Regions from separate parts of the Morganella sp. BCCO 40_0007 genome, predicted to be linked through region 1. Evidence: predicted binding sites of a transcription regulator. Region 1 holds the regulator's gene; each other region holds the start of a gene.

Evidence for each region. The regulator Fur, encoded in region 1, represses iron uptake genes when iron is present. The targets are predictions, from matches to a motif close to ATAATAATGAGAACNACTATCAA.
Region 2: a site for Fur is predicted at 2,957-2,979, ahead of R5268_RS13670 (TonB-dependent siderophore receptor). Genes of this name have one in related genera too.
Region 3: a site for Fur is predicted at 2,947-2,969, ahead of R5268_RS06905 (TonB-dependent siderophore receptor). Genes of this name have one in related genera too.

The regions. Positions count from the first base shown of each region.
Region 1 covers NZ_JAVBIN010000002.1:383,730-388,160, reverse strand. Annotated here, with positions in the region: gene nagE (N-acetylglucosamine-specific PTS transporter subunit IIBC) at 1-1,110, shown strand, start outside; gene glnS (glutamine--tRNA ligase) at 1,284-2,951, shown strand; gene fur (ferric iron uptake transcriptional regulator) at 3,082-3,531, opposite strand; gene fldA (flavodoxin FldA) at 3,710-4,240, opposite strand; gene ybfE (LexA regulated protein) at 4,388-4,431, opposite strand, start outside.
Region 2 covers NZ_JAVBIN010000010.1:176,997-181,427, forward strand. Annotated here, with positions in the region: gene R5268_RS13655 (DNA cytosine methyltransferase) at 1-388, opposite strand, end outside; gene R5268_RS13660 (Zn-dependent hydrolase) at 607-1,866, shown strand; gene R5268_RS13665 (DMT family transporter) at 1,913-2,818, opposite strand; gene R5268_RS13670 (TonB-dependent siderophore receptor) at 3,034-4,431, shown strand, end outside.
Region 3 covers NZ_JAVBIN010000004.1:257,030-261,460, reverse strand. Annotated here, with positions in the region: gene gadC (glutamate:gamma-aminobutyrate antiporter) at 669-2,207, shown strand; gene R5268_RS06910 (YibL family ribosome-associated protein) at 2,377-2,739, shown strand; gene R5268_RS06905 (TonB-dependent siderophore receptor) at 2,989-4,431, shown strand, end outside.

The DNA of each region.
Region 1 (4,431 bases):
TTTATGTTTGTGGCTCCGGTGCTGTATGTCATCCATGCTTTCCTGACCGGTATCTCTCTGTTTATCGCCGCAACCATGCAGTGGATTTCCGGTTTCGGCTTCAGTGCGGGGCTGGTGGATATGGCGCTGTCCTCACGCAACCCGCTGGCGACTAACTGGTATATGCTGATTTTACAGGGGCTGGTCTTCTTTGCCCTGTACTATGTGGTATTCCGCTTTGTTATCACCAAATTTAATCTGTTAACTCCGGGTCGTGAAGCGGCGATGGCAACCAACGATACCGTTGATGGTTACAGCGAGAATGTCAGCAGCAACAATAAAGATGAGAAAAAATCCATCAGCAGCGAAGCGCGTCAGTATATCGCGGCTGTCGGCGGATCAGATAACCTGACCGGTATTGATGCCTGTATCACCCGTCTGCGTCTGACCGTGAAAGATTCTGCACAGGTGAATGATGCTTATGCGAAAAATATCGGTGCTTCCGGTGTTATCCGTCTGAACAAAGAGAGTGTGCAGGTGATTGTCGGTACCCGTGCCGAACTGATTGCCAATGCGATGCGTGATGTGCTGAAAGAAGGCCCGGTGGCTCCGGCTCAGGCTGCGGCAGCCGCCCCGGAAGCGGTTAAAGCCAAAGCGCAGGGCGACGGTAACGTGGTACTGACGCTGGTGGCACCATTCGACGGTGAAGTGGTTGATTTATCTGCTGTACCGGATGAAGCATTTGCCAGTCGTGTTGTTGGTGACGGTATCGCTATCAAACCGGAAAGTGACACCGTATATGCGCCGGCAGCAGGTACCGTGGTGAAAATTTTCGATACCAACCATGCGTTCTGTCTGGAAACGGATAATGGTGCGGAGATTATTGTTCACATGGGTATTGATACCGTGAATCTGAACGGTAACGGCTTTACCCGCCTGATTGAGGAAGGCGCGCAGGTTGCGGCCGGTGATGCGGTGCTGAAACTGGATCTGGCTTATCTGAACGAACATGCCAAATCAATGATAAGCCCGGTAATCATCAGTAATATCGACGATTATGATCGTGTGGAGATTGTTGCCAAAGGTCTGGTTAAGGCAAACGAATCTGAGTTGTATCACGTCATTAAATAAGTGATTGCAGTTATGATAATAACGGGAGGCATCTGCTTCCCGTTTTTTATCTGTTTTTTGCGCGAAGGCACCTGTCCTGCTGATATTTCCGTGATCAAGTGGTTGTATATGAGCGCATCATATCGGATGATATGGGGTTATTAACGCGCATATTGCATTGAGGAATTATGACAATGAACGAGGCTGATGCCCGCCCGACAAACTTTATTCGTCAGATTATTGACGAAGACCTGGCTTCCGGAAAACATACCACGGTTCACACGCGCTTCCCGCCTGAGCCGAACGGATACCTGCATATTGGTCATGCAAAATCAATCTGCCTGAATTTCGGCATTGCACAAGACTATCAGGGGCAATGCAATCTGCGTTTTGATGATACCAACCCGGTGAAAGAAGACGTGGAATACGTCAATTCCATTGAAAACGATGTCAAATGGCTCGGTTTTCAGTGGAGCGGCAAAGTTTGTTATTCCTCCGACTATTTCGACACGCTGTATAACTACGCTGTTGAGCTGATCAACAAAGGTCTGGCGTATGTCTGCGAATTAAGTCCGGAAGAAATCCGCCAGTACCGCGGTACCCTGAAAGAGCCGGGCAGAAACAGCCCGTACCGTGACCGCACCCCGGAAGAGAACCTCGCGCTGTTTGAAAAAATGCGTGACGGCGGTTTTGAGGAAGGGAAAGCGTGTCTGCGTGCCAAAATTGATATGGCATCCTCCTTTATGGTGATGCGTGACCCGGTTATTTACCGTATTAAATTTGCCACACACCATCAGTCCGGTGATAAATGGTGCATCTATCCGATGTACGATTTCACGCACTGTATTTCTGATGCGCTGGAAGGGATCACTCATTCACTCTGTACCCTGGAATTCCAGGATAACCGCCGTCTGTATGACTGGGTTCTGGATAACATCACTATCGATTGTCATCCGCGTCAGTATGAATTCTCACGCCTGAATCTCGAATACACCGTGATGTCCAAGCGTAAGCTGAATCAGCTGGTGACCGAGAAATTTGTTGAGGGCTGGGACGACCCGCGCATGCTGACTATTTCCGGTCTGCGCCGCCGTGGTTATACTGCCGCCTCTATCCGTGAATTCTGCCGCCGTATCGGCGTTACCAAACAGGATAACAACGTCGAAATGGCGGCGCTGGAATCCTGTATCCGTGACGATCTGAACGAAAGTGCACCGCGCGCCATGGCTGTTATTGATCCGGTGAAAGTCGTGATCGAAAACATGCCGGAAGGCGATGTGATGGTGACCATGCCGAATCATCCGAACAAACCGGAAATGGGCAGCCGTGAAGTGCCGTTCAGCCGTGAAATCTGGATTGACCGTGCTGACTTCCGTGAAGAAGCTAACAAACAGTACAAGCGTCTGGTGCTGAATAAAGAAGTGCGTCTGCGCAACGCGTTTGTGATTAAAGCTGAACGTGCGGATAAAGACAGCGAAGGTAATATCACCACTATCTACTGTACTTATGATCCGGAAACCCTGAACAAAGATCCGGCTGACGGCCGTAAAGTAAAAGGTGTTATTCACTGGGTCAGCGTGAAACACGCGGTACCGGCGGAAATCCGTCTGTATGATCGTCTGTTCAGTGTGCCTAACCCGGGTGCGGAAGATGACTTCCTGGCAACACTTAACCCGGATTCTCTGGTGATCCGTCAGGGCTTTGTGGAGCCGTCACTGGTGGCCGCAGACAGCAGCAAGCCGTATCAGTTTGAGCGTGAAGGGTATTTCTGTGCCGATGCCAAATTATCCTCAGCGGATAAATTAGTCTTTAACCGGACTGTCGGCCTGCGTGATACCTGGGCAAAAATGGAAAGTAAATAACAGATAACACATTGTTACTGATATAAAAAAGCCGTTCATGCGAACGGTTTTTTTGTTTGTGTCTGACGGAAAAAACACAATAAAAAAGGTGCATTACGCACCTTTCATACAATTCGGTTACCGGAGAGAATTATTTTTTCTCGTCGTGGATACCATCATCAGAACGGCAGTCGCCATCCGCACAGTGACCGTACAGGTACAGGCTGTGGTTGGTGAGTTTAATACCGTGACGTTCCGCGATATTTTTCTGACGTGTCTCAATGGATTCATCACTGAACTCAATGACTTTACCGCAATCCAGGCAGATCAGGTGATCGTGATGGTGTTGCTGGGTCAGTTCGAATACGGATTTACCGCCTTCAAAATTATGGCGGGTGACGATACCGGCATCATCAAACTGATTCAGAACGCGGTAGACAGTTGCGAGTCCAATCTCTTCACCGATATCGATCAGTTTTTTGTAGAGATCTTCCGCACTGACGTGATGGCACTCCGGATCCTGTAACACTTCCAGAATCTTCAGGCGGGGAAGTGTGACTTTCAGTCCTGCATTTTTCAATGCTTTATTGTTATCGGTCATGCGGATTTAGTCCTATATTGTCGCTGGTGAGCGCACTTCAGGGGAACGCTCAACGGCTGAACACAATGCCCGGCTATCAAAAGGCGTCAGGTGCGATTCGCCTGACCGATGCCGGACCGGATAATAATATCATTACATAAATAAGCAGAATTATCATTCGCAATTTACGGGGTAACCCTTAAATTGCCAGAATCTCGTCGAGACTCATTTCTTCGCGGATCTGCTCAACCCATTTTGCCACGCGTTCATTCGTCAGCTCAGGCTGGCGATCTTCATCAATCGCAAGGCCGATAAAGTGACTGTCATCTGCCAGTCCTTTTGACTCTTCAAAGTGGTAGCCTTCTGTCGGCCAGTGACCCACGATGGTGGCGCCGCGCGGCTCAATGATGTCACGGATGGTACCCATGGCGTCACAGAAATACTCTGCGTAATCCTCCTGGTCACCACAACCGAAGATCGCCACAATTTTACCGCTGAAATCAATTTCTTCCAGCGTCGGGAAAAAATCATCCCAGTCACACTGTGCTTCGCCGTAATACCAGGTCGGGATACCCAGCAGCAGGAAATCAAACCCTTCGATGTCCTCTTTGCTGCACTTGGCAACATCCCTGACTTCTGCGACATCATCGCCGAGTGATTTCTGAATCATTTTAGCGATATTTTCTGTGTTACCGGTGTCACTACCGAAAAATATACCTGCGATTGCCATAAATAAGCCTCTCAACCGAAAATCTCTGTACCTGCAAAAAGGACGCCGCAGCGACAACAAGCAGAAATTATAACTATTTCATCTTTATAAATACTATTCTGACGAAAACAGTATTTGAAGTCTGTCAAATTTGTGTGGTGTGTCGTCTCACAATTTGGTGCATAAATCTGAACGCTGAAGATAATCAAGCA
Region 2 (4,431 bases), on a different contig from region 1:
TGACGTTTTCCAGCAGAAATGCTTTTGGCCGTTTCTCCGTCATGATGCGCTGAACTTCAAAGAACATGGTGCCGCGGGTATCGTTGAACCCCTGACGTGACCCGGCCTGTGAAAATGCCTGGCACGGGAAACCCCCGAGAAGAATATCGTGATCCGGAATATCTCTGGCTGCGATCCGGGTGATATCGCCGTCAGGCATCTCCCCGAAATTGGCAAAATAGGTGCGCTGGGCGAATTTATCCCACTCAGAGGTGAACACACAACGGCCGCCCTGTTTCTGAAACGGCAGGCGAATTCCGCCGATACCGGCGAAAAGATCGATAAACGTGAATCTGCAATGATCAGCAGGTGACTGCCGGAAAGGGGCGTCCTCTGGGTGTTTTTTCAAAATCATCTCCGGTTCGGTAAACAGCCGCCGGGCAGTGCGCCGGTTTTATCCCGGCACTATATCACTGCCCGGGGCTCCGGGAAACCGTGGCAGCGGCAGTATTTTTCTGTTTCATACCCTATGCTGTTTTTGCATAACAGGCAGTGACTATCACCGGTAGGATGATTTTGCAGCATAATTAATAACCATACAGCCACAATAACAATAATGAGGTGATCATGAATCACAAATCCGATGTACTGAAGATAGACGGAAAGACCTTACTGAATCATTTACAGGAACTGGGGAATACCGGGGCAGACCCGGTAAAAGGCGGGCGGACGCGGACGGCGCTGACTGATGCGGAAAAGCAGGGGCGTGACCTGGTGGTCGGCTGGATGAAAGCCCTGGATCTGGTGATCCGCATCGATCAGATCGGGAATATTTTCGGCACGCTGCCGTCTGTTTCCGGAAACAGTGATACTGCGCCACTGATGATAGGGTCGCATATCGATACGGTGATTAACGCCGGGGCGCTGGATGGCTGCTACGGGGTACTCAGCGGGCTGGCGGTTGTCCGCGCCTTCCGGGAAGCCGGCGTGCTGCCGTCCCGTCCGATTACCGTGGCAGCGTTCACCAACGAAGAGGGTGTGCGTTTTCATCCTGATATGATGGGCTCGCTGGTGTATGCGGGAGGTTATCCGCTGGAGGAGGCTCTGAATGCGATAGCCACTGACGGGGCTGTATTGCGCGATGAACTGGAACGCGCCGGTTATGCGGGAAGTATGGTGCCGGGCAGTATCGTGCCGCATGAATATCTGGAACTGCATATTGAGCAGGGGCCGGTACTGGAAGCGGAAGGATTACAGATCGGTGTGGTGGAGAGTTTACAGGGTATCTCGTGGCAGGAAATCACTATCACCGGCACGGCAAACCACGCCGGTACCACACCGACACGGCTGCGCCATGATGCCGGATATGCAGCGGCGAAACTGATCGCCTTTCTGCGTGAGGGGATTTCACAGAAAAATGGTGCCACATTAACCACGGTGGGGACGATTGCCTTTGAACCAAATGCGATTAACGTGATCCCGGGGTCGGCAAGGTTCACCATTGATATGCGTGATCCTGATGAGGAACGCCTGCAATGGGCGGAAGAGCAGATCCGCAGTTATCTGGCGGTATTATCAGAGCAGGAGGGGGTGACTGTTTCTTCTCATCAGCTGGCACGTTTTCAGCCGGTGGTATTTGATAAAACGCTGGTCAGCTGTGTGGAAACAGCCGCAAAATCCGCCGGAACCGCATATCGTCGTATGCCGTCCGGAGCGGGACATGATGCTCAGATGATTGCGCGGATAGCCCCGGCGGCGATGATTTTTGTGCCGAGTAAAAACGGTATCAGTCATAACCCGGCTGAATATACCGAAGATGCGGATCTGATCCGCGGTGCGCAGGTGCTGCTGGATACAGTGGTGCTGAGACTGGCAGAGCCGGTATAAGTTATCCCGGAAAAACGGCGGTATCCGGCCGGATACCGCCGGTAAATTATTTTACGGCCGCCGGTGCGGGCTGTTTTCCCCGGCTGACCAGCAGCCAGACCGCCACACAGACAATCAGTGCGCCGAGGAAGAAATTCGGGCTGAGTGTCTCATCAAGCACAAGATAACCCCACAAAATACCGAACGGCGGGATCATAAAGGTCACTGTCAGTGAACGCATCGGGCCGATATCGGCAATCAGGCGGAAATAGAGAATATACGCCACTGCCGTACAGAGCAGCCCCACTGCAATCACACTGCCCCAGACCAGCGGCTGCGCCCAGTTAACCGCCGGGCCGGTCGTGACACTGAAACCGAAAAACGGCAGCAGAAAAAGGGTGGCACCGAGCTGACTGCCGAACGCGACCAGCCGGGCGTCCAGGCCGCCTTTTTCACTGATCCAGCGCCGTGTCAGAAATCCTGCCAGCCCGTAACAGGCGGTGGCAATCAGACAGGCGGTCACGCCCCATAACAGATGGGCGGAAGACTGACTTTCCCCGACCGTGGTGATCACCACAATACCGGCCAGTCCCATCATCACACCCAGCCATTTGCGGGCGGTCAGGGTTTCGGCAAAGAAAGCAAAACCGATAAGAGCGCCCATCAGCGGGGTGGTGGCGTTGAGAATGGCAGAGTAACCGGCCGGGAGCCACTGTGCGGCGAGGCAGTACATAAAAAAGGGAATGCCGGAGTTAATCACGCCCAGCAATAATGCCGGTTTTAATTTCCCGTCAAACCGGAAAGTGCGGCGCATGACAAGGAGGATCACCAGAAGTCCCGCACAGCCGAAAAAGACACGCAGAAAGGCGGTGTTAACCGCGCCGAACTGCGGGGATGCCACCCGCATAAAAAGAAAGCTGGCACCCCATATGGCCGCCAGCAGGGTAAGCCGCAGATAATCCGCAGGTCGCATGGGATTCCTTATCTGAAAATCAGTGAGTTAAGAGAGTGATATCAGGTTCCTGTTGTCAGACAGGATGCGTTTCAACTATATCACAGTGAATAGTCACGCACTGAAAATCAGATATTAAAAAACAAGCAGAGAATATTTCTGCTTGTGATAATCATTATCAGTCAATATTATCAGCGGCGTGATATTGAACTTCTTATTCTTACAGGAAAGATAACATGCGTATCCGCTCTCTTTGTCTTCTGACGCCCTGCCTGACCCTTTTAATTACGCCGGAAGTCCTCGCCGCAACCACCACTGATTCCGGTGAACCCATTGTGGTCTCTGCTTCACGCAGCTACCGGACAGTCGCTGAAATGGCCCAGACCACCTGGGTAATTGATAACGCGGATATCGCGCAGCAGGCGGAGGGCGGTAAAGAGCTGAAAGATATCCTGGCACAGCTGATCCCGGGGATGAGTGTCAGCGGTCAGGGCCGGACAAACTACGGCATGAATATGCGCGGGCGTTCAATGATTGTGATGGTGGATGGTGTGCGCCTGAATTCATCACGCAGTGACAGCCGTCAGCTGGATTCTATTGACCCGTTCAATATCAACCATATCGAAGTAATTTCCGGGGCGACCTCTCTGTACGGTGGCGGCAGCAGCGGTGGTCTGATTAATATCGTGACTAAAAAAGGTCAGGCGGAAAAACAGGTCGAGGTTCAAATCGGCGGTAAAAGCGGGTTCCGCAACGGTTCGGATCATGATGAAAACGTAGCAGCGGCGGTCAGCGGCGGTAATGATCAGGCTTACGGGCGTTTATCCGTGGCTTATCAGCGTTACGGCGGCTGGTATGACGGCAAAGGCCGCGAAGTACTGATCGACAACACCCAGACCGGACTTCAGTATTCTGACCGGCTGGATGTGATGGGCTCCGGAACACTGACGATTGATGATCACCAGTCGCTGGAACTGATGGCGCAATATTACAACAGTGAATCTGACGGTAAACACGGGATCGACCTCGGCAAAGATTTTGCGGCCGTCTTAGGGAAAGGCACGGCGCATAACAGTGATAAGCTGGATTCTGACCGTATTCCGGGCACCAAACGCCATATGGTCAATCTGCAATACAGCAACAGTGATCTGCTGGGACAGGATCTGGTGGCTCAGGCGTACTACCGCGATGAAACTCAGACTTTCTATCCGTTCCCGGCGCTGGGCGGTAAAAAGCCGGATTATGTCGTCAGCAGTATCAGCGCATCAGAGCAGAAAACCGATTTCTACGGCGGTAAAGTCACTTTTAACAGCAAGCCGCTGGATAACCTGACACTAACGTACGGTGCGGATGCCGAGCATGAAAAATTCAGTGCCAACCAGAAGTTCTTTAATCTGCAGAAAGCGAAGGAAAGCAACGGACTGACGCTGGATTCCGCCTATAACACCGGACGTTATCCGGGTTACACCACCACCACGATGGCGGCGTTTCTGCAAAGCAGTTACGACATCAATCCGCTGGTGACCCTGAGCGGCGGTGTGCGTTATCAGTACACGAAAAATAAAGTGGATGATTTCACCGGGTATCAGCAGCAACAGCTGATTGCGGAAGGCAAAGCTACTTCAGCGGATGCG
Region 3 (4,431 bases), on a different contig from region 1:
TGAAAAAAGTATGCAGTGGTGGTCATCAGCAACCGCCGGACACAAACCGGAATGATTCCGGCGATGGACAGCCATGCGTGTTCAGAGGCTGCTGTCAGTACTGCTGTTCTCATCCGTTACCGATTATTGATGTACCAGACCGTCTGTACACCCGGGGGGGACCGTCTGACGGCCCTTATTTATATCAATTATTGTATGTCACCAGCAATTATCTGGCCATATACTCTATTTTTTACTTTCCGGAAGTAACTTTTTATAGTTATGAATAAATTTTTTTCATAAAAACATACACGATGTATTTCCATAATACATAAACCATTATTTGCGTTAATATGGCAAATCCCGGGCTGTTTTGGTGTAGTTTAGTATTATCTGTCAATAAGCACTCATTAATAAATACTAAGAAATCAAGTGATTTATGTGGTTATGCTTTAGTAATTGGTGGGTTAGTGATTTATTTTGATGAATTCAAAACAATATTATCATTATGAAACTAAAGTCAGATGATTTGACAAGTTTGGATTAAGGGATAATAGTTATTAAATTAATCAATAGTGATTATGCTCACGACTCATTTTTTTATCAGACCAGAGAATATCATGGTCTTTGGTCCGCCGGTGGAACGCAGATCAAAGAATTGATGTTATTAACTATATCAGGTGGATAGTATGACAACGACAGCGTCTGGTGCCGGGAAACTGACTTTATTGGGTTTTTTTGCGATTACTGCCTCTATGGTTATGGCGGTATATGAATACCCGACATTTGCAACATCCGGTTTTAGTTTGGTTTTTTTCCTTTTATTAGGCGGGTTATTGTGGTTTATTCCTGTTGCTCTTTGTGCGGCGGAAATGGCGACGGTAGAAGGCTGGGAAGAGGGCGGAATATTTGCGTGGGTTTCTAACACACTGGGCGAGCGCTGGGGATTTGCCGCTATTTCATTTGGTTATCTGCAAATTGCAATTGGCTTTATACCTATGCTCTATTTTGTATTAGGGGCGTTATCTTATATCCTTAACTGGCCGGAACTGAATAACGACCCGATAGTAAAAACTATCGGTGCATTAGTTATATTATGGATATTGGCATTTTCTCAGTTTGGCGGTACAAAATATACAGCAACTATCGCTAAAATAGGTTTTTTTGCCGGTATTTTATTACCGGCACTTATTTTGGTATTCCTCGCTATACATTATCTCATCAGTGGTGCACCTTTAGCGACTGAAATCAGCGCATCGACTTTTTTCCCTGACTTCACAAAAATAGGCACATTAGTCGTTTTTGTTGCTTTTATATTGAGTTATATGGGGGTTGAAGCTTCAGCAACACACGTTAATGAAATGGAAAACCCGGGAAGAGATTACCCGGCTGCGATGTTTTTACTGATGATAGCGGCTATTTGTTTAAGTTCAATTGGCGGATTATCTGTCGCGGTTTCTATTCCGGTCAGTGAAATCAATCTGTCCGCCGGGGTGGTACAGACATTCAATGTTCTGGTATCGAGTTTTAGTCCTGCACTTGAGTGGACAGTCCGTATTATTGCTGCACTCTTATTATTAGGTGTCCTTGCTGAAATAGCATCATGGATTGTGGGGCCATCCCGCGGAATGTATGTTGCTGCCCAAAATGGTATTTTACCGAAAAGCTTTGCTAAGGTGAATAAAAACGGCGTTCCGGTTACATTAGTCATTTCACAATTATTGATCACAACCATTGCCATCATTGTGCTTACCAATAGTGGAGGAGGCGGTAATACCTCTTTCCTGATCGCATTAGCCCTGACCGTTGTTATTTACCTGTGCAGTTATTTTATGTTGTTTCTCGGGTATATGTATTTAATCTGCAAACTACCTGAGAAAAAACGGGTATTTAATATACCGGGCGGTAAAGGTTTTAAACTTGTTGTGGCATCTGCCGGTTTTATTCTGTCGGTCCTTGCCTTTGTTGTTTCTTTCTTTCCGCCAAGTTCATTGCCGGGCGGCGCAAGCAATGAATCTTATGTGATGCTGCTGGGTATCAGCTTTGTAATCATTTTTCTGATACCATTTATAATCTATGCATTTCATAATAAGCAGGGTAAAAAAACCGGAATATCAATGATACACATTAAAACCCATAACGCTCCGGCTGGTCATTTCTTTATCCATCCCCGGGCACGATCTGCATATCATTTGGTTCATGATGATAAAAAAGACCAAAGCGAGTAAAATATTAAACGAATAAGATCACCAATGGTGGTCTTATCCGTTAATAAAAAGGATAAATTATAGTCAGGAATAGTCATATTAAAACAACTGACAATCCGCTTCCTTTTTCGTACCCTCACAGAGAATAGTGTATACTTCGCAGCAGGAAATTTATTCACGGTTAATTAAAATGAAAGAAAACGAAAAAGTAAAAATTAAGCTTCTCAGCGACCGTTTAGACCTTATCCGTCACCGGATGGAAAATATGCTGCAGAAGAACGAAACGGAAAAGTACGAAGAACTTGAGAAAGAAAAAGCTGAGCTGGAAACTGACATTGCCCGTCTGAAGGTACTACACAGCACAAAACTCAGCAAAGAAGCGCAGAAGCTGGCGGGTATGCCGTTCAAACGTCTTATCACGAAGAAAGAGCAGGCTGATATCGGCAAGCTGAAGAAAACTGTGCGGGGCCTGATCATTGTCCATCCGATGACGGCATTAGGCCGCGAAATGGAACTGGACGGTATGACCGGTTTTTCTAAGACTGATTTCTAGCCGGAAAATCAATCCGGCTCAAACCTGCCATAATCCGCTGATACCGGAAGGTTCTTAATTCCCGGTTTGCAGCCATGGCGAAAATCTCTTTCACCCGTAAATACACCCGCCGCTCACCGGCGCGGATAGCACGGATGCGTTCGGGTGACCTCTTCCTTTTCTTCAGTATCGGTTAAATTTTAGTTCCATACAGCATAATCATAGTTAATAATACTCATTATCGTTATTATTCGTCTTTTCAGAGGCGCTATGGCTAATTTTTCTTATTTCAAACCTTCAGTTATCACACTTCATGTTTTCGTTGCCCTTTGTGCTGTACCTGCGTACTCACAAACAGCAAACAGTAATACTTCTGACACTGTTGTTGTCAGTGCTGGGGTGCTGAAAGTTGACACCGCATTACAGGAAACACCGCAATCCGTTTCTGTTATTACGCAAAAAGAGCTGGAAACCCGCGCACCGCAAAAACTGGATGAAGCACTGCGCTACACCTCAGGGGTAACAGCTCAGCCTTACGGTGCGGATAATGATACTGACTGGTTTAAAGTCCGTGGTTTTGATGCCGCGACCTATCTGGATAACAGTCGTTTATTCCGCGACGGGTATTATACCTGGCTGCTTGAACCTTATGGTTTCGAACAAATTGAAGTTGTTAAAGGGGCGTCTGCGGTTCTGTTTGGCGAATCTACCCCCGGTGGTGCTGTAAACGTGGTGACTAAAAAGCCGCTGTTTACCCCGAAAGGGGAATTTTTCCTTGAAGCTGGAAATAATGATCAGCGCGGGTTTGGTTTTGATGTTGCCGGTCATGCCAGCGATGATGGTGATATCCGTTACCGGGTAGTCGGTTTGATGAAACAGGCGGACGGTGAACTGGATAAAACGGATAACAAACGCATTTATCTGGCGCCTTCACTTGCGATGGCGCTTTCTGACGATACCATGCTGACACTGATGGCAACGTATCTGCATGATGACGGTACACCAACCAACCCGTTTTTCCCTGCAGCCGGTACACTGATCGATTCACCTTACGGAAAAATTAAACCGTCAGCGAATCTTGGCGAGCCGGATTATGATAAATACAAGCGCTCACAGTTTTCTGCCGGATATCTGCTGGAACACGATATTGACACGACCTGGCGTTTCTCCCAGCGCCTGAATTATGGTTATAATTCACTGACGCTGCGCAGTGTGTATGCATTTCCGAACGCAGATACATCTGCAACCTCTCTCGCCCGCGGTGTTGTATTCCGTGACGGTAACAGCCAGAGTATAACATTCGATAACAACCTGACGGGACAATGGGATTCAGAACGTCTGGAGCACACCCTGCTGGCAGGGGCTGAAATTCAGTATCACCGGACAAAAGGTGATGAACAGGACAGTTATGCATTCAGTCCGATCAATCCGTGGAATCCGGTCTACGGACAATACGTACCACTGGACCCGGCCGACAATATTAACCGGACAATCAATAAAACGCAGGCAAGCCTCTATTCCCGGTACCAAATCAAGCTGGACGGTAAATGGATCGGTGTTGCCGGGGTGCGCTATGATCAGGTAAAAACTGAGAATAAAAATCAGACAGCCCATAATGATAAATCCCGGAATGATGGTGAGGTGAGTGTCAATGCCGGGCTGATGTATCTGGCGGATAACGGGTTATCACCCTATACCAGCTATTCACAGTCA